DNA from 4 places in the Paenibacillus macerans genome. Region 1 is predicted to be linked to each of the others. Evidence: riboswitches for the same ligand, from Rfam matches in the RefSeq annotation. Region 1 holds a riboswitch; each other region holds the start of a gene.
The links. Region 1 has a riboswitch for thiamine pyrophosphate ahead of DYE26_RS30400 (ECF transporter S component). Riboswitches for the same ligand answer to the same signal wherever they lie in the genome.
Positions count from the first base shown of each region.

Region 1 (4,260 bases):
GTCTTCGTTTATATTGAAGCCGGCTTTTGCCAAAATCGTATGCGAGCCCGGTTGGAAATGGCACAAGCGGGAAAAACCGCTGGATAATTACGACCTGTTTTACGTTTGGAGCGGCGAAGGAACGGTTGTCCTGAACGACCAGCCGATTCCCGTCAGCAAAGGAAGCTGCTTCCTGTTCCGGAAAGGGGATCATACGAGCGCCACGCATAATCCGCAGCGTCCGCTTGTCCTCACGTATATCCATTTCGACGTCAGTGAACCGGTGACCGAAGTGCCGGGACCTTACCGCGTGCTAGAAGATACCCTCGATTTTGAATACATGCTGTCACGTTATGTCCGCCTGTTTCTGGTAAAGGCTTACGCCGCCGAAGAGGAGGCGCGGCTCATCCTTAAACAGCTGCTCATTCAGTTGCTGCGCGAGGAGCGCCAGGTGCCGATGGAGAAAAAAGTCAGCAACCAGCTGCATGAGGTGATCCACGAGGTCGCCAACTACGTGCTCCAGCATCCTGGCTTGCCCCACAAAGTGCAGGACCTGGCGGCGCGCGCCGGGTTGTCCCCGCGTTATTTTTCGATCAAGTTCAAGGAAATCATCGGGATGTCCGTTCAATCGTACATCATCAAATCGCGGATCGACCGCGCCCAGCACCTGCTGCTGCATGCCGGCATGAACGTCACGGAGGTGGCCGACGCTCTCGGATACCGGGACATTTTCTTTTTCAGCCGCCAATTCAAGCAGTATACCGGCAAAAGTCCGTCGGAAATCAGATAATGAAAGCGACCCGGTTGCCTTAAGGATTTTTAAGGTATGCCGGGTTCTTTGCTATTTTTGCCGGATAATGCCGCCATTCGCTTTGAAGGCCTTGTCCGGTCTCTTGTCCGCGAACCTTCTTAAGATTAATTTAAGGTTGGCGACAGGGGGATGTAAGGATAGTCAGGTATGCTGATAAAAGAACTAGTAGAATGATCCGGAAATAGTATGGCTTATCTGCGGACAGGGGCCATGGATCACTTTGTTCTATATTAGTCTTGTGCTCAGGAGATGGCGTCCCCATAAAATAGAGGAACTTTAGGGTCTTATTTTCCGAAGTTGAGCCTATTTATCACCATAGGGGAACTTTTGGGTCTTATTTTTCGATGAATAGGTCGAAAGGCGGCCTTTCGCCACTAAATCATGAAACTAGCGCCATAAAATTCCTCTAATTCACGCAACATGGGGGACATCGGCTGAAATAGCGCCCTTTTTTTTCTTTATGTTGTCACCCGAGATCTTCAATAGATTATTTTGTCGTTTTCTCAAGTCTTCACTTGCCATTATGCTGACGTTATTTCCAGAATCGTCTACTAGAAAGAACGTGACCTTTATTCATAAAAGGAATGACATGATCATATGAAATCGCTTTGGAAGTTTGCCCTGCAATTTTTGCTGGCCCATATCGTTAGCGATTTAACCTATAGGCAGCTCGCTTTTTTTCGGCATCCACTCAATAATACATCCATACCCGGGTTCATATTTAAAACCACGCTCGATATGATATTATTTGTGATCGTTGCTGCCGTTGTTTTTATCGGGACCGAGAAAATCCGGCAGATGATCAAATGTCTCAATTAACCAATGAGCCTCAAACTGGAACAGTTATCGAAACAATACGGCTCAAAGCAGGTATTGGCCATCTCGCCTTTATCCTGTGCGTGCTGTGGTTATGCATCGGCTTAGTCAAAATCATCCTCTTTGTACGCTGCCTGCAGCATTAATCCGCGTCCTTGGGAGGCGTCTTCACCTTGGCGCCCGCGGCTGCAAAGCTTCCGAGCGGCTCGCCCATCCGGATCTTCCGTCCCGGTGCGAGCCCCGGCAGCGGGGCAAATGTGCCGTTTTGGGTCAGCAGCACCACGGTGGAGCCGAATTCGAAATAGGCGAGATCGTCTCCCTGGTTCCAGCTTTTCGCCCGTTCGTCGGTATATTTGATGCTGCTGACGTTCATCGCCCCGACTTTGACGAGCGCCACCTCTCCATGCTCATGGGAAATATACGTAATCAGCCGCTCGTTCCGGCATAACACCTTTTTTATATGGCGCATGCCGAAGTCGTTAACCGGATATACCCGGCCTTTGATATGCTCGCTTTCCAGCTTTTTGCCGGTGACGGGGGCATGGATGCGATGATATTCGGTCGGGCTCAAATATAGCACAAAAGCATAGCCATGCTTATACGATTCGATGCGCGGGGAACGGTTGAGCAGTTCCTCAACGGAGTAATCCTGGCCTTTCACGTTTAGAATCGTGCCGGAGCGGATTTCCCCCATAAACGTAATCAGCGCGTCCACGGGGCTGACCATGCCGCCCTGCTCCGCATGAACCGGACGCATGCCCGGCTTTAATTTGCGGGTAAAAAATTCGTTGAGCGTCCGGTATTCCCGCAGTTCTTTTTCCGCTTCATGCAGTGGAATTGCGTACGATTTTGCGAACAAAGGGATCAACAGCCGGCTGATTTCCGAATGGGAAAACTTTCCCATCAGCCTGCAAACCGATTTGCGGGAGGACAATTCCGTCATCCACTTCATCCATGCTGCCGCCAAGAAAGCAACCTCCTAATCTTGATGTGCCGCTTCCGCTTATCTTGACACAGAACGGGGACGAAATCAATATGAAAGCGGTTTCTCCCGCGCATTGAAACTTGAAAGTTTAAAATTTGTTCTTGATGCTTGAAAACGGTTGGTGTATGTTAAAGACAATCGCATACGATACGGGGGCTTGAGTGAATCAGGCTGAGATGGCAGCATATTCCGCTGCGGACCGTTAATCTGATCTGGATAATGCCAGCGTAGAGAATCGAATGTCCGGGATATACCTGCGTACATACCCGTGACCTGAGCGCCGCCTGAGCTTATTCTGGCGGTTTTTTGTCGTTTGCGAAAAATATATTTTTCGAAAAGGGGAGAAAAACATGCAAGAAGCAGCAACAAAACAAAGCGGCCGCGGGCTGAAGCTGAGCGATCTGCTGGTGACCGTGCTCGTGTCGGTCGTGCTTGGCGTAGTTTATCATTTCTGGAGCTCGGTGTATAACTTGTTCTCGCCGCTGTTTCCGCAGGCCGATGAAATCGTCTACGGAATGTGGTTTCTGGCTCCGACGCTCGTATTTTTGCTGATCCGCAAACCGGGGGTGGCGCTGATCGCGGAAGTGGCCGCGGCCCATGTGGAAATTTTGTTCGGCAGCGAATGGGGCGTTCAGCTTGTGCTGTACAGTGTGCTGCAAGGCTTGGGGGCGGAGCTCGTATTCGCGGCTTTCCGGTACCGAAAATTTTCCGGTTCCGTCGCCGCTTTGGCCGGCATCGGGGCTGCGGTAGGCTCCATCATTCCGGATATTTATTACGGATACGTGCAGGACTATGAAACCTGGCTGCTGATCGCCAAATACGCGATGCGGGCCGTCAGCTCCGCGCTGATCGCCGGCTACTTCGCTTACGGGCTGGCCAAAGCCGTGGAGGCCACGGGCGTGACCACCCTGCTGCGCCCCGTCGATCCCAAAGATTATGCGGCGCTGGATGATTAACCATGGAAACGGCCGTTGAAGTTTGCGATCTTAGGCTGAAATTTCCGGGGGAGACGCGGTTTGTGTTTAAGGATTTGAGCTTTCGGGCTTTTCGCGGGGAAAAAGTGCTCCTGCTCGGCCCCAGCGGGAGCGGGAAATCCACGCTTCTCCAGGTGCTGTCGGGGATTATCCCGCGGCTTGTGGAGGTTCCGATGCGCTGTGCGTCGCAGCGTTTGCCCCGCTCCTGGGGCTATGTGTTTCAGGATCCCGATACCCAGTTTTGCATGCCTTTTGTGGATGAGGAGCTGGCTTTTACGCTGGAAAACCTGGGGGTTCCCCGGCCGGAAATGACCGCCCGGATGGAGGCGGTGCTGGAGGACGTCGGGCTGCGTTTGCCCGAGCTGCACATGCCGATCCAGGCCCTGTCGCAAGGGATGAAGCAGCGGCTCGCTTTGGCTTCGGTGCTGCTCGGCGATCCGGAGGTTTTGCTGCTCGACGAGCCTTCCGCGCTGCTTGATCCCGAAGGGCGCGAGCAGATTTGGCAGTCCGTCAGCCGCATTGCCGAGGGCCGCACGCTGATCATCGTCGAACACCGGATCGAGGAAATTCTCGGGCTCGGACTCGTCGACCGGGTCGCGTTGTTCGGACCGGACGGCCGCCTGCTGGGCCAGGGATCGCCGGAGACGATTTTTGCGGAGTTCCGGCGGGAGTTAAAGGAGTTCGGCATCTGGTAT
Region 1 covers NZ_UGSI01000002.1:1,595,934-1,600,193, forward strand. The annotation lists gene DYE26_RS30385 (AraC family transcriptional regulator) at 1-769, shown strand, start outside; gene asd (archaetidylserine decarboxylase) at 1,749-2,573, opposite strand; TPP riboswitch at 2,731-2,842, shown strand; gene DYE26_RS30400 (ECF transporter S component) at 2,942-3,547, shown strand; gene DYE26_RS30405 (ABC transporter ATP-binding protein) at 3,550-4,260, shown strand, end outside.

Region 2 (4,260 bases), on a different contig from region 1:
GTGACGGCGGTAATCGCCGACATGCCAAACACGCCCAGCTCCTGGAACGTTTTGAGGTCGGCTTGAATGCCGGCCCCGCCGCCGCTGTCCGACCCGGCGATCGTCAGCGCCTTCCGGACCGCGCCGCTCATCCGAGCCACCACCCGCCGGCCGCGGAGGCTTCCCGCTCGCTGACCGCCGCATGGCCTTTCAGCGAGTGCGGGTGCAGCTTGGCCAGCTCGTCGAGGAAGGCGATCTGGAAGCTGCCGGGCCCGGCGGACGCAGTACGCTCCGCGGCGCGGGACGCGGCGGCGCCGTAGAACGCCAGCCCGGCGGTGCCGGCCAGCAGCACGTCGCGTTCCACCGCGGCGAAGGCGCCAAGCACCGACGTGAGCAGGCAGCCCGTGCCGGTCACCTGCGTCAGCAGCGCGTCCCCGCCGCTGACGGCCCGGCACAGCTTCCCGTCGGTGATCACGTCCTCGCGTCCGGTGACGGCGACGACGGTGTTCAGCTTCCGTGCCGCCCGCACGGCCAGCTCCACCTGATCCCCGCCGCTGCTCTCCCCGGCGTCCACGCCCTTGATGTCGCGGCTTTCCCCGAGCAGGTGGGCGATTTCCGCCGCGTTCCCCCTTAGTAGCGACACTTTGACCTCGCGCAGGATGCGCAGCGCCGATTCCGTGCGGAAGCGCGTCGCTCCCGCCCCGACCGGGTCCAACAGCACCGGAACTCCATGGGCGTTCGCCGACGACCCGGCGATGATCATCGCCTCGACCTGGGCGGCGGACAGCGTTCCCAGGTTCAGCACGAGGGCGCCGGCGATCTTGGCCATATCGGCCGCTTCCTCCGGTGCGTAAGCCATCACCGGGGATGCGCCAAGCGCGTACAGGCCGTTGGCCGTAAAATTGGTTACGACGACGTTGGTCATATTGTGCACGAGCGGTTTCGCGTTCTGCACTTTTGTAAGCAAAGCGGATAATTCTTTTTCCAATATGCTCATTTGTAGTTCGCCCCCTTCGTTAATTCGCCCGCGACAACGGGTCATCGCTCCGCCGGCCCGTTTGCACCGGCCATTCCTCCAACTTGTAGGCCATGTCCCAGAACAGGTACTCCAGTTGGCAGCTTTGCATGAAATGCTCCTCCATCCTCCGCCGTTCCGCTTCCGCCGCGGTTTCCGCCCATTGGTCGAGAACGTCCCGGAACCGCTGCGTCACGTCCGTCAACCGGCCGCCGTAAAACTGGATCCAATCGTGAAAAGGATGTTCCGGCGCCGGCCTCACTTCCGCCAGCAGCTTGCGGCCGATTTCCAGATACGTCCAGGGGCAGGGCAGCAACACGGCCAAGATTTCGCCCAAACTGCCTTCATGCGCTACCGTCAGCATGTGGCGGATGTAATGATGCGCAGACGGCGCCAAGGGGAAACCCTGCAGATCTTCAAAACGGACCCCTGCGACAGCGCAAAAATTTTGGTGCGGATGGATTTCACTGTTCAAAATAAAAGAGATCTGCTCGTTGAACAGGGCGATATCGCCGCGGCTTTCGCACTTCGATATGGCGATCCCGTAGATCCGCATGTACGCGTTCAAATACTCGTAATCCTGTTTGACGTAATGAATCAATTGCTCTTTCTGCAGATTGCCGTCGGCGATTCCCCGCACAAAAGGATGCTCAAAAATCGCTTCAAAAACCTCGTCCGCCCGCTGGCGCAGCGTTTGCGTAAAACTCATCGTCTCCACCTCCGATAAAATGTGAACTGCGATACAGGAGCATCCATCGTAAGGGCGTAGGGGCTTAGGGTCGGGTGAGAGGCGGGCCGCTTACGAGACAGCAAAAAAGCCGCCCCGTAGAGGGAGCGGCTTGAACGCGCAAAACCTGTCGCATGATACTTGCGATAACGTGCGGACGGCGCGATACCGGCTCCACTTTCCTACGCTAGTACGAACTAGATCAGGTTCAAAGGGTCCAAGATACGCTCTTGTCTCAGCCGAATACGGCGCCCCTAGTGGAATTTCCTATTCGATTCACTATCACTACTTTACCTGGATCTTCCTGGAGTGTCAATCCGCGTTGAATGGTTGCCGGGCACCCCCGCCGCCTTAGCGGAACTCGAGCCGGACCGTTTTGATCTCATACGGCGAAATCTGCAGTTCGGCAGGACCCCGATTGAGTTCGCCGGCAGGGCGTTCCATCAGGTCGGTTTCCTGCCAGGAGACAAAAGTGAGATCGCTCTCCAGGCGAATCGTCCCCCGGCCCCCTTTATACTCGTGGAAGCGGACGATCAGAGCGTCGCCGTCCTCCGCTTTTTTGACCGCGTCGATCGCTGCTTCGCCGCTGCCGCTGACGCGCACGGCCCGCAGCAAGGAGAAATTGGATGCCGCCGCTTGGCCGCGCGTAGCGTACACCGGCTGATTCAGGAGCGCGGCGGCCTGTACGGTTTCGCCTTCGGACCAATGCCCCTCGTGCGGATACAGCGCATACGTGAACGTATGCTCCCCGCGATCGGCCTCCGGATCGGGGTAAGTCGCCGATTTCAGCAGCGACAGCCTGATCACATTGTCTTTAATGTCATGCCCGTATTTGCAGTCGTTCAGCAGGCTGACGCCGTAACCGTGCTCCGACAGATCCGCCCACTGATGCCCGACCGTTTCGAACCGGGCCAAATCCCAGGAGGTGTTCCAATGCGTCGGGCGTTTGACGTTGCCGAACTGGATGTCGTAGGTGGCCTCCGTCGCCCGCACATCCACCGGAAATGCGACCTTTAAAAGCTGCTGGCGCTCCTGCCAATCCACCTCCGTCCGGAACTCGATCCGCCGGTCACCCGAGTACAAGATCATCCGCTGGCTGATCGTGGAGTTCATATACCGCCAGGTAAAAGCGACTTCCGCCCGCAGCTTGCCGGCCGCAACCCGGCATTCCTTCAGATCTTCAACCTCGCGCATCTTCTCCTGATAAAAAATATCGATATCCCAAGCTTCAAACATTTTCGGCTTGTCTTCGAACACCTGGAAGACGTTGCCGCGTTCCCCCGGGGCGAGCACCTCGCGGCCGGCAGCCCGGTCGAACACCGAGGTCAACTGGCCATGTTCGTTCCAAGCGATCCGATACAGCGGAGTCTCGATGCCGTTCGGCAGCGCATTAAACGGCGTTTCTATGGCCGCTTCGCTTCCCGCAGACGCTCCTTGCGAAGCGGTTGCCTCCTCCTTCCCGCCTTCAGAGCCGCGGCTTATCGCCATAAATCCCAACGGAGGAACGTTTTCCACCTTTACCCATACCGTGCTTCCGTCAAACTCGGCGGCGAGCTCCCGGCCGAAGGCATCGGTCCAGCGGCCGCCGGGTTCGGCGCCATGGACCGGGACCAGGCCGCTATACGTCCAAGAAGACGGATTCCAAACGGTATAGGTCGGCTCACCTTCCGGGGCGCCGATGACAGCATCGCCGGACACGGCAGCGCCCGCCGCAGCGGCACCGTTTGCTGCATCGCCGCCCACCCGGCCCCCGGTCAACGCGCGGATCGCCTGGCTGCGGCATTCCTGCAGCAGCGCCGCAGCATGCTCGTATTCCAGCTTGGAGTCGCGGTACACTTCGGGAATCGACGAGCCTGGAATAATGTCGTGGAACTGATTGCGCAAAATCGTTTTCCAGCTTTCGTCCAGCTTCGCTTTCGGGTACGCGGCCCAGTCACCCCCGCCCAGCAGCGCCTCCAGGCTGAGCAGCCATTCGGCGTCGCGGGAGAGCAGTTCGAGCTTGCGGTTCATTTTTTTGTTGTAAGCCTGGCTCGTATAAGTGCCCCGGTGGTACTCAAGATACAGCTCGCCGTCCCAAGTGTGGACATAACGGTCCGCCTTTTCCACCGTCTCGTGCAGTTTGGCGAAATATTCGTCGGCCCGCCCGGTGACGACGTTCGGCAGCCCCGGCATCGCTTCGAGGCGGCGCCGCAGCTCCAGATGCTCCCGGTTGACGCCGCCGCCCCCGTCTCCGTAACCGTAGGACAGGAGCAGCTCTTTGTTGATTTCCTTGTCCCGGTACGTATCCCAGATGCCCTGCACGCTGGACGCTTCGATATTGCCGTTGTAGGTGTACCACCAGAAACTGCCGTCCTGCGGGGTAGTGATGAAATGGGTCAGCACTTCGCTGCCGTCGATCCCGCGCCATTTAAATGTGTCGTGCGGCATCCGGTTGTATTGGTTCCAGCTGATTTTGGTCGTCATGAACGTATCGAAACCCGACTTGCGCAGGATTTGCGGCAAGGCCCAGCTGTACCCGAAAACGTCGGGCAGCCACAAA
Region 2 covers NZ_UGSI01000001.1:569,241-573,500, reverse strand. The annotation lists gene thiD (bifunctional hydroxymethylpyrimidine kinase/phosphomethylpyrimidine kinase) at 1-131, opposite strand, end outside; gene thiM (hydroxyethylthiazole kinase) at 128-976, opposite strand; gene tenA (thiaminase II) at 996-1,703, opposite strand; TPP riboswitch at 1,884-1,987, opposite strand; gene DYE26_RS02620 (alpha-mannosidase) at 2,073-4,260, opposite strand, start outside.
Region 2: it holds a riboswitch for thiamine pyrophosphate, as region 1 does, so the genes downstream of both, tenA (thiaminase II) here and DYE26_RS30400 (ECF transporter S component) in region 1, are expected to answer to the same signal.

Region 3 (4,260 bases), on a different contig from region 1:
TTCGGGCAAGGCCCGCTCCCCAAAGATCGACAAATCAATGAGCCCAAGCGCAAGCAGCAGAGTAAACGAAATCCCTGCCACGCCCCAATTGAAAATATGCTCCTTTTTCCCGATCGGCTTCGGCCATATCGATTGCGTGAGCACGTACAATAATATACCCAAAGAAAAACCGCTATGCCAAAACACCCACAACCATCCCGCGGCCTGGCTGCGCTCGCCAAAATACCAGGCATCGGAAAACAGGCCCGGAAACGTAATGATATGTGCGGCGGTAATGATTCCGGTAAACAGATAGGTACAGGACAAGACCAGCAGCGACGGAATCCCGGACGCCCGGTATTGGCTGTAGGCGATAAAGGCGGTAAGCAGATCCCCGAAGATCAGCCAGGCGATGGCGGCGGCAAAAAAAAGCTCCAGCCCGGGCGAATTTCTCAAACCGAGCGGAATCGCCGCCATCGACACGGCCACGATCAAAATGGCCAGAAAAACCGCGAATTTTCTTTGCTTGCTTCCGGAGGGAATGTCGAAAACCTGCGATGCCACCTTGTAATTTCCATGCATAGGCGGGCAAATTCCCCCCTTCTGGTTGTTTTTCGTGTAGTACCTCCAACATAGTGGATTTTAAATGGAGATGCAATCTTTTTCTCCCGGCTGCCGCAAAACGGCAAACAGCCGCATTCGCTTTGGGGCGAACACGGCTGTTTGGGGGCAAGCAACGGTATTTATACAAAAATCGGATTAGCCTAGGAAGACGTTCTGGGATCGAAGGTGGGATTTTTCAGTTGAGGCAGCATCCTCATCCCCTTCTCCATTTCCGAAGAGCATAAAGGACATACCGGCGTGTAGTCGAACGTAAAATTGTCCCGCATCCAGCCGTTGCAATCCTCGCTGGTGCATGACCAGACCGGGGTGTTCTCCTCGGGAATTTCCTCCAACGGTTTTTTACGGTAGCTCATCATTTTCCTCCTCAAAATGGATGTTGGTCAACCAATTCGGCAAGCAGCCAAACGCCGCTTGTATGAGCTGAATAAAAACGGCTCCTGGCGCTATTGGGGCACACCAAGAGCGTTGAGCCTATCAAAAAAAATCACACATTGAAAAAAGTTCCATCCGCAAAAGCGGCACCCTTTCAATACGTGAAATATCACGTTTTCAAACCATCTATTGGTTCAATTATAACGGTTTTCCAAATAGAAAGCAAATCTCCTGATATTTCAAACCTCCTCCCTTTGCCGGGCTGGACAGACGCGCCGGAGAAAATTATAATGACTATTGAACTCTGCAGTTGAATCGTTCAGGGGTGCTGGAATCGGCCGGCTGAGATTGTATCCCTCCAAGATACTGACCCTTAAACCTGATCTGGATAATGCCAGCGTAGGGAGCCGTCATGGATGGAATGATTTTGGATGTTTTAAATTCCGCCCGCCGATCAGCGTCCCGAATCCGGGACGCTTTTTTATTGTCCGGACCTTATGGCCATAAAGCTTTCGGGCGCCTTCAGGTTATAGATGAACACAACTAGCGGAAATTTAACGAAATGAAGGAGAGAATGGCTGTGAAAAGAAAAAAACGGACTTCCCTGGCGGCGGCCCTATCCTGCCTCCTGCTGGTCCTGGCCGGCTGCGGCGGCCAAGCCGCCGGCGGCAGCGAAGGCAATCCGGCCGCGGGTGCCGCCGCGGACAATGGAGGGGCCAAGGCGCCGCGCGACGTTAAGCTCGTGCTCGACTGGAGCCCCAACACGAACCATACCGGTTTATACGTCGCCAAAGAGCTGGGATATTTCAAGGAGGAAGGCCTGAACGTGGATATCGTGCTCCCCGGCTCCGGCGGCGCGGAAGCGATGGTCGCTTCCGGCGAGGCGCCGTTTGGCGTCAGCGTGCAGGAGAACGTCACGCAGAGCCGGACGCAAGGCGTTCCGCTCGTATCGATCGCGGCCGTCATTCAGCACAACACCTCCGGCTTCGCCGCTCCGGCCGGCAAAAACATCAAATCGCCGAAGGATTTTGAAGGCAAAACGTACGGCGGTTGGGGATCTCCGGTAGAAGAGGCCGTCATGAAGTCGATCATGGACCTGGAAGGCGCCGACGTCGGCAAAGTCAAATTCCTCAACATCGGGGATGCCGACTACTTCACCGCCGTGAAGCGCGACATCGACTTCGCCTGGATTTTCTACGCCTGGACCGGCATTGAAGCGGAGCTCCGGGGCGAGCCGCTCGATATGCTGTACGTCAAGGACTACTCCGATAAGCTCGACTATTACACGCCGGTTATCGTGACGAACGAGAAAACGATCGCAAACGATCCGGAGCTGGTCAAATCGTTTATGCGCGCCGTGTCCAAAGGATACAATTACGCCGCCGATCATCCGGACGAAGCCGCGCAAATTTTGCTGAAGGCGGTGCCTGAACTGGACCATGACCTGGTCGTCGCCAGCCAGAAGTGGCTTAGCCCGAAATACCGCGATGACGCGGCCCGCTGGGGCGAGCAGAAAAAGGAAGTATGGCAGAACTACTCCGACTGGATGCACGAGCGCGGGCTGCTGGAGAAGCCGCTTGATGTCGGCGCCGCGTTTACAAACGATTTTTTGCCTGCCGAGTAAAAAGAAAAATAAACCCAAGAAAGGATGCTGAATTTTATGCCAAATGCACTGCTTAGCATTCAGATCATTCCGAAAACGCCAAACGGCGAAGACGTCATTCCGTATGTCGACCGCGCAATCGAGGTCATTCAGGCCTCCGGGGTCAAATATCAGGTGAATCCGCTGGAGACCACGATGGAGGGCGATTTGGACGAGCTGCTGGCCATCGTCAAAAAGATGAACGAAGCCGTTATCGAGTTTGGCAGCACCGGAATCATTTCGCAGATTAAAATCTCCTACAACCCGCAGGGCGTCAGCATGGATAAGCTGACCGCGAAATACCGCCCATGAATTTCCGCAGCCTGTGGAACAGCGTATGGCCGCCGCTTGCGGCGGTCATCCTGTTTTTGCTTGTTTGGCAAGGGGCTACGATCTTCTTCAATATTGATAAATGGGTTTTGCCCAGCCCGCTCGACATCGGCCGCGAAGCGGCTGCCGAGGCGGCCGGTTTAAGGGAGCATACCTTCGCTACGCTGCGCCTGATGCTGGCCGGATTCGCCATCGGCACGCTGGTCGGCCTGCTGGTCGCTTTTGCGCTGCATTATGTGCCGTTTCTGAAAGCATCGCTTTACCCGCTGATCATCTTGAGCCAAAACGTGCCCAGCATCGCGCTGGCTCCGCTGCTTATGATCTGGTTCGGCTTCGGCATGCTGCCCAAAATCATCGTCATTACGCTCGTCTGCTTTTTCCCCGTGGCCGTTGCCGCCATGGACGGACTGGACCGCACGGACCGGGTGATGCTGAACTACATGCGGATGATCGGGGCGTCCAAAGGCCAGATTTTTCGCAAACTGGAAGTCCCCCATGCCCTTCCCGCCATCCTCTCCGGCGTAAAAATCGCCGCGACCTATAGTGTGATGGGGGCCGTTATCGCCGAATGGATCGGCGCGGACAAAGGGATCGGCTACTATATGCTGCTGCAAAAATCGTCGTTTCGCACGGATAAAATTTTCGTTGCCATCGCCATCATCGTCGCCATCAGCCTGGCCATGTTCGTCTGCGTCGCCCTGCTGGAAAAATGGCTGGTCCGTTACAAGCCGGCGAACGGGAAAGATCGTTAAAGCTGCCGTAAAAAAACAACCATCGTCCGTGCGGCGGAAGAAAGGGGAGGTGCCCGCATGAATGCTCATATCGGAGAACAAACGGCTGCCCCGTTAGCGCTTGAGGTGCGCCATATCCACAAAACGTTTCGTGAACGTCGCAAGGAAGTTCCCGTCCTGCGGGATATTTCGCTGGAGGTGCGCGCCGGCGAATTCGTCTCTATCATCGGCCCGTCCGGCTGCGGCAAAAGCACCTTGTTCCACATTGTCGGCGGTTTGACCGCCCCCGGTCAAGGAGAGGTCTATTTGCAGGGCGCCAAGGTGACCGGACAGCGCGGCCACATCAGCTATGTGCCGCAGCAGCCGGCGCTGTTCCCGTGGCGCAGCATCGAGGACAACGTCGTGCTGGCGCGGGAGATCGCCGGAATGAAGCGCGCGGGCTCGCGGAGCGAAGTGCGGGAATGGCTGGAGAAAGCGGGGCTGGGCGGCTTTGAAAAAGCGTATCCCCATACGCTGTCCGGCGGCATGCAGCAGCGTGCTTCCTTCCTGCGGGGCTTGCTCGCTCCCCAGGAGGTGATGTGC
Region 3 covers NZ_UGSI01000001.1:4,393,249-4,397,508, forward strand. The annotation lists gene DYE26_RS33920 (GGDEF domain-containing protein) at 1-561, opposite strand, end outside; gene DYE26_RS19700 (cold-shock protein) at 744-956, opposite strand; TPP riboswitch at 1,287-1,397, shown strand; gene DYE26_RS19705 (ABC transporter substrate-binding protein) at 1,550-2,599, shown strand; gene DYE26_RS19710 (MTH1187 family thiamine-binding protein) at 2,636-2,929, shown strand; gene DYE26_RS19715 (ABC transporter permease) at 2,926-3,699, shown strand; gene DYE26_RS19720 (ABC transporter ATP-binding protein) at 3,757-4,260, shown strand, end outside.
Region 3: it holds a riboswitch for thiamine pyrophosphate, as region 1 does, so the genes downstream of both, DYE26_RS19705 (ABC transporter substrate-binding protein) here and DYE26_RS30400 (ECF transporter S component) in region 1, are expected to answer to the same signal.

Region 4 (4,260 bases), on a different contig from region 1:
CTTTGCTTGGGATCGAGCGAAGCAAACGACATCCCTCTTGTCGCTCGGATCACGTACTCCAGCGTTTTGCCCCGAGCCGTCGGCACCCACGAATCCGCGCTCAGACTTAAACCGTAATAACCATCGGCGGTCGTCGAATTAAAGAGGCACCACGGAAACGCAAATTGGGTGGCCGGGGTTTGGCCGTCATTTTTCACGACCCCGAGATTATCCCAAATCGCCGTCAGAAAGCCTTTGGCCGCTTCTTCTTCGGTGATCGCGCGTTTCTTGAAGTTGAACTCCGTCGAGTAAAAGTGGATATCCGCCGTAATGCCGGAAGCCTTTTTGACGGAATCAAAGTTGTTCTGTGCAGAATGTTTGTAAGTTCCCTTTATAGGCGCGTATTGAACATCGTAGTAGGTATGCAAATCGATACCGTCGAGTTTGCCGGAATTATACAAATCGGCGATCGCCGGCCCGTAACCTCTAAGGGTAAAATCACTGTGCGAATTCGCTCTGGCAAATCCGCCGGGATTTACTTTCAGGGACGGATCGACCGAATGCACACCGTCCGCCAAACCTTCAAGCGCATTGTGATAATCCGTTTTGGAGATCGCATTTTCCACATCGGGCTCGTTGATCGCCGTATAAATGCTAATCCCCCAGTCCTGTATGCCGCTCTTCTGGGCCCATGTTCCGTTTGGACGGAAACGTTCGGCGAAAGCCTGGCCGATACTGTACCATTTATCGTAGTCGCCGATCGGCAATCCATTGTCCGCATAAGAACCGTAGTATTCGAACAGGATCATCGGCGTAATTCCGTATTTGTAGGCTTGAAGCATCATCTTGTCGAGCCGTTCGGGAGTTGGCGTACCATTCGCATAATAATATTGGGGGTACACGTTGACGCGGGCCATTCCGGCCCCGATAGCGTTAAGCCCCTCAAAACGTTTGGTTTGTGTCGTACTGCCATCGGTGAAATTACCGCCCCCCATCATCGAACCGATATCTTGGGCAGAGGCTGATCCAAGCGCATTTTGGCCAAGCAGCATAATAGCAAGCACTGCAATGAACACCGTAATTTTCCGTTTCATTTCTTCATTTTCTCCTTCATTAGAAAATTTACTAAAATTTACTGACGATTCATTTATCGGATATTTTAGCAAAGGCGTTGATAGTCCGAAATATTCATTTTATTATTTAAATTTATAATTGTTATTTTCTGGTTAAGCATGTATAGTGTATATTAAAATAAAACAATTCAATATCGATCGACACTAGGGGTGCCGCAAGGCTGAGACGAATGCAAATTCGGACCCTTTGAACCTGAACCGGTTAATACCTGCGTAGGGAAGTGGAGAGTTAAGAATGGATTGATGCCTGTCATGGCTTATTTCCCGTTATTGTTCTTAGCCGCCCTCCTGAAGGAGGGCGGTTTTTTGGCGTTTATTTTGGCTAACCACCAAAAACGGCGCTTGGCAAAACAATCGAATAGCCAGAAACCAGGGCTGCCCAAGAAACTCGAGCTCCTGAAAAAATAAGGATACAAAATGGCCTTAGTCCGATGATATCTGTTCATTTAGGAGAAATAGAGTAAATTTATGCCTCTATCTTCCCCCGCCGCAAGGAAATGCCCGTGTTCCGGACCATTCATAGAAAAATAAGTACTTAAAATGCCGCTAACGGAGATGAACAGGCTTGGATTCCCGAAATAAGTACATAAAGAGCCGCTATTTTGAAGGCCGACGCTGCCCCGGTCGTTCCGGCAATCGCCTGTCAAGCAGCGATTTCTAGGTTAAGCCTTTATTTTTAGCATTGAATAATGGAACTGGGAGTGATATCCGCATGATGAACCGTCACCCAGCTTATGCTGCGCCTGAACTTCATCTTATATCGGCCGAGGGAATCAAGAGCCATGAGCTGCTGAGCGTTGCGGCGGCTGTTCTTCCTTATGTCGATTACATTCATTTGCGCGATAAGCAGCTTTCGGCCAAAAAGCAGTTCGAGCTGGTGAAGCTGCTGCGCCAAGCGGGAGTACCGCTGGAAAAAATCGTCATCAACGACCGGCTGGATGTTGCGCTGGCCGCGGGAGCGGCAAATATTCAACTGGCGGGCCACAGTCTTCCGGCAGCTTCCGTACGCTCTCTTGCCCAAGGAATGCGAATCGGATGTTCCGTGCATTCTGCCGAAGAAGCAGCTCAGGCCGCGAGTGAGGGAGCGGATTACTGTCTTTTTGGCCATGTCTATGATTCATCCAGCAAACCCGGCCTTCCCGGGCGCGGGCTTAACATGCTGGCCGAGGTCTGCGCTCGCTGCCCGGTTCCGGTCATTGCCATCGGAGGAATACGGCCGGATAATGCGGGGGATGTCATCCGAAACGGTGCACAAGGCATTGCCGTCCTGTCCGGCCTCCACTCTGCCGCGGACCCAGCGGCGCACGCCAAATCCTATCGTGACGCCATCCATGCCGCGTGGCCCTGAGAGGAGGTGAAAATGTTGCAGGTACATCTAAATGGCAAAGACACCCTGCTGAAAGAAGATTGCGTTACGGTGGACGATTTATTGGCTGACAGCCCGTGGAATAAGGAAAAAATTTTGATTGAGCTGAACGGGACGGTTGTCCGAAAAGAGGCGTATGCCAATACCCGGCTGGCCGAGGGTGATCGCATCGAGCTTGTACATTTTGTAGGAGGAGGCTGATAAGCATGGAAGATGTATTTCACATTGGCGGCAAGGCGTTGTCCAGCCGAGTATTTATCGGAACCGGCAAATATAACCGCAACACGCTGATTCCCGAAGTGATCGCAAGGTCGGGAGCGGAAGTGATTACCGTAGCGTTAAGGCGGGTTAACCCGGACTGGGAGGAGGAAAATCTCCTTCACCATATCCCGCCGCATATGACGCTTTTGCCGAACACTTCCGGCGCCCGTAGCGCCGATGAGGCCATCCGGATCGCCCGGCTTGCCCGGGCGGCGGACATGGGCCATTGGATCAAATTAGAGGTGATTAATGATCAAAGATACCTGCTCCCGGACAATATGGAGACGATCAGAGCCACGGAAGTGCTGGCCGCCGAGGGATTCGCCGTGTTCCCGTATATGAACCCGGATCTGACGGCTTCCTTCCGGCTAAGGGATGCGGGAGCCGTGGCGGTCATGCCGCTGGGTTCCCCGATCGGCAGCAACCGGGGCCTGCGCACCAAAGAGCTGATCGGCATGATGATCGAAGAAGCGGGGCTGCCTGTCATCGTGGACGCCGGCATCGGCCGGCCTTCGGAAGCGGCGGAAGCGATGGAAATGGGAGCCGCTGCCGTCTTACTGAACACGGCGATCGCCACCGCGCGCGATCCGCTTGGCATGGCGGAAGCGTTCCGCGGTGCGGTAGCGGCGGGCAGACAGGCCTATCTGGCGGGATTGGGCCCGGTGCAGCAAGAAGCGGTTGCCTCCTCCCCATTAACCGGTTTCCTGGACGAAGAGGAGCGGACAAGTGAGTTTTTATAACAAACTATTGTCGTTGGAACAGTTTTCCTTTCAGGAGCGCTGGCCGCAATATTCCGCTGCGGATATTAAGCGGGTGCTGGCAAAGCGAAGAATAAATGAAGAGGATCTGCTCGTTTTGCTGTCCCCGGCGTCCGGAAAGCACCTGGAGGAGATGGCGCAGATGGCCCGGCAGGTGACCCGGAGCCAGTTCGGTCATACCGTACAGCTGTTTACCCCGATGTATGTGTCCGATTTCTGCGTGAATCACTGCGAATATTGCAGCTTTAGTTCTATCTACGATTTTCCGCGCAGGAAATTGGATATGCAAGAAGTCGAACAGGAAGCGGCCGCGATCGCCTCTACCGGCATCCGCCATATTTTGCTGCTAACCGGCGAATCGCGCAAAGACTCTCCGGTCAGCTATATTAAGGATTGCGTCAAGGTTTTGCGCGGGCATTTTGCTTCGCTCGGCATTGAAGTGAATCCGATGTCCGTCACCGAATACAGGGAGCTCGCCGAGGCGGGAGTTGACAGTTTAACCGTCTTTCAGGAGGTTTATCATCGGGGAACATACGGGAAGCTGCATATTAAAGGCCCCAAGCGTAATTTTAAAAACCGCATCGACGCGCCGGAGCGCGGCTGTGCAGCGGGATTTCGTTCCGTAAATATCGGCGCTCTGCTCGGCTTATATGATTGGCGGCAGGAGGCGTTTATTACGGCGCTGCATGCCGATTATCTTCAGCAGAAGTACCCCGACTGCGAGATCAGCTTGTCGATCCCGAGATTCCGCCCTTTTCTGGGA
Region 4 covers NZ_UGSI01000001.1:21,490-25,749, reverse strand. The annotation lists gene DYE26_RS00110 (hypothetical protein) at 1-1,073, opposite strand, end outside; TPP riboswitch at 1,249-1,349, shown strand; gene DYE26_RS00105 (thiamine phosphate synthase) at 1,825-2,460, shown strand; gene thiS (sulfur carrier protein ThiS) at 2,473-2,679, shown strand; gene DYE26_RS00095 (thiazole synthase) at 2,685-3,479, shown strand; gene thiH (2-iminoacetate synthase ThiH) at 3,466-4,260, shown strand, end outside.
Region 4: it holds a riboswitch for thiamine pyrophosphate, as region 1 does, so the genes downstream of both, DYE26_RS00105 (thiamine phosphate synthase) here and DYE26_RS30400 (ECF transporter S component) in region 1, are expected to answer to the same signal.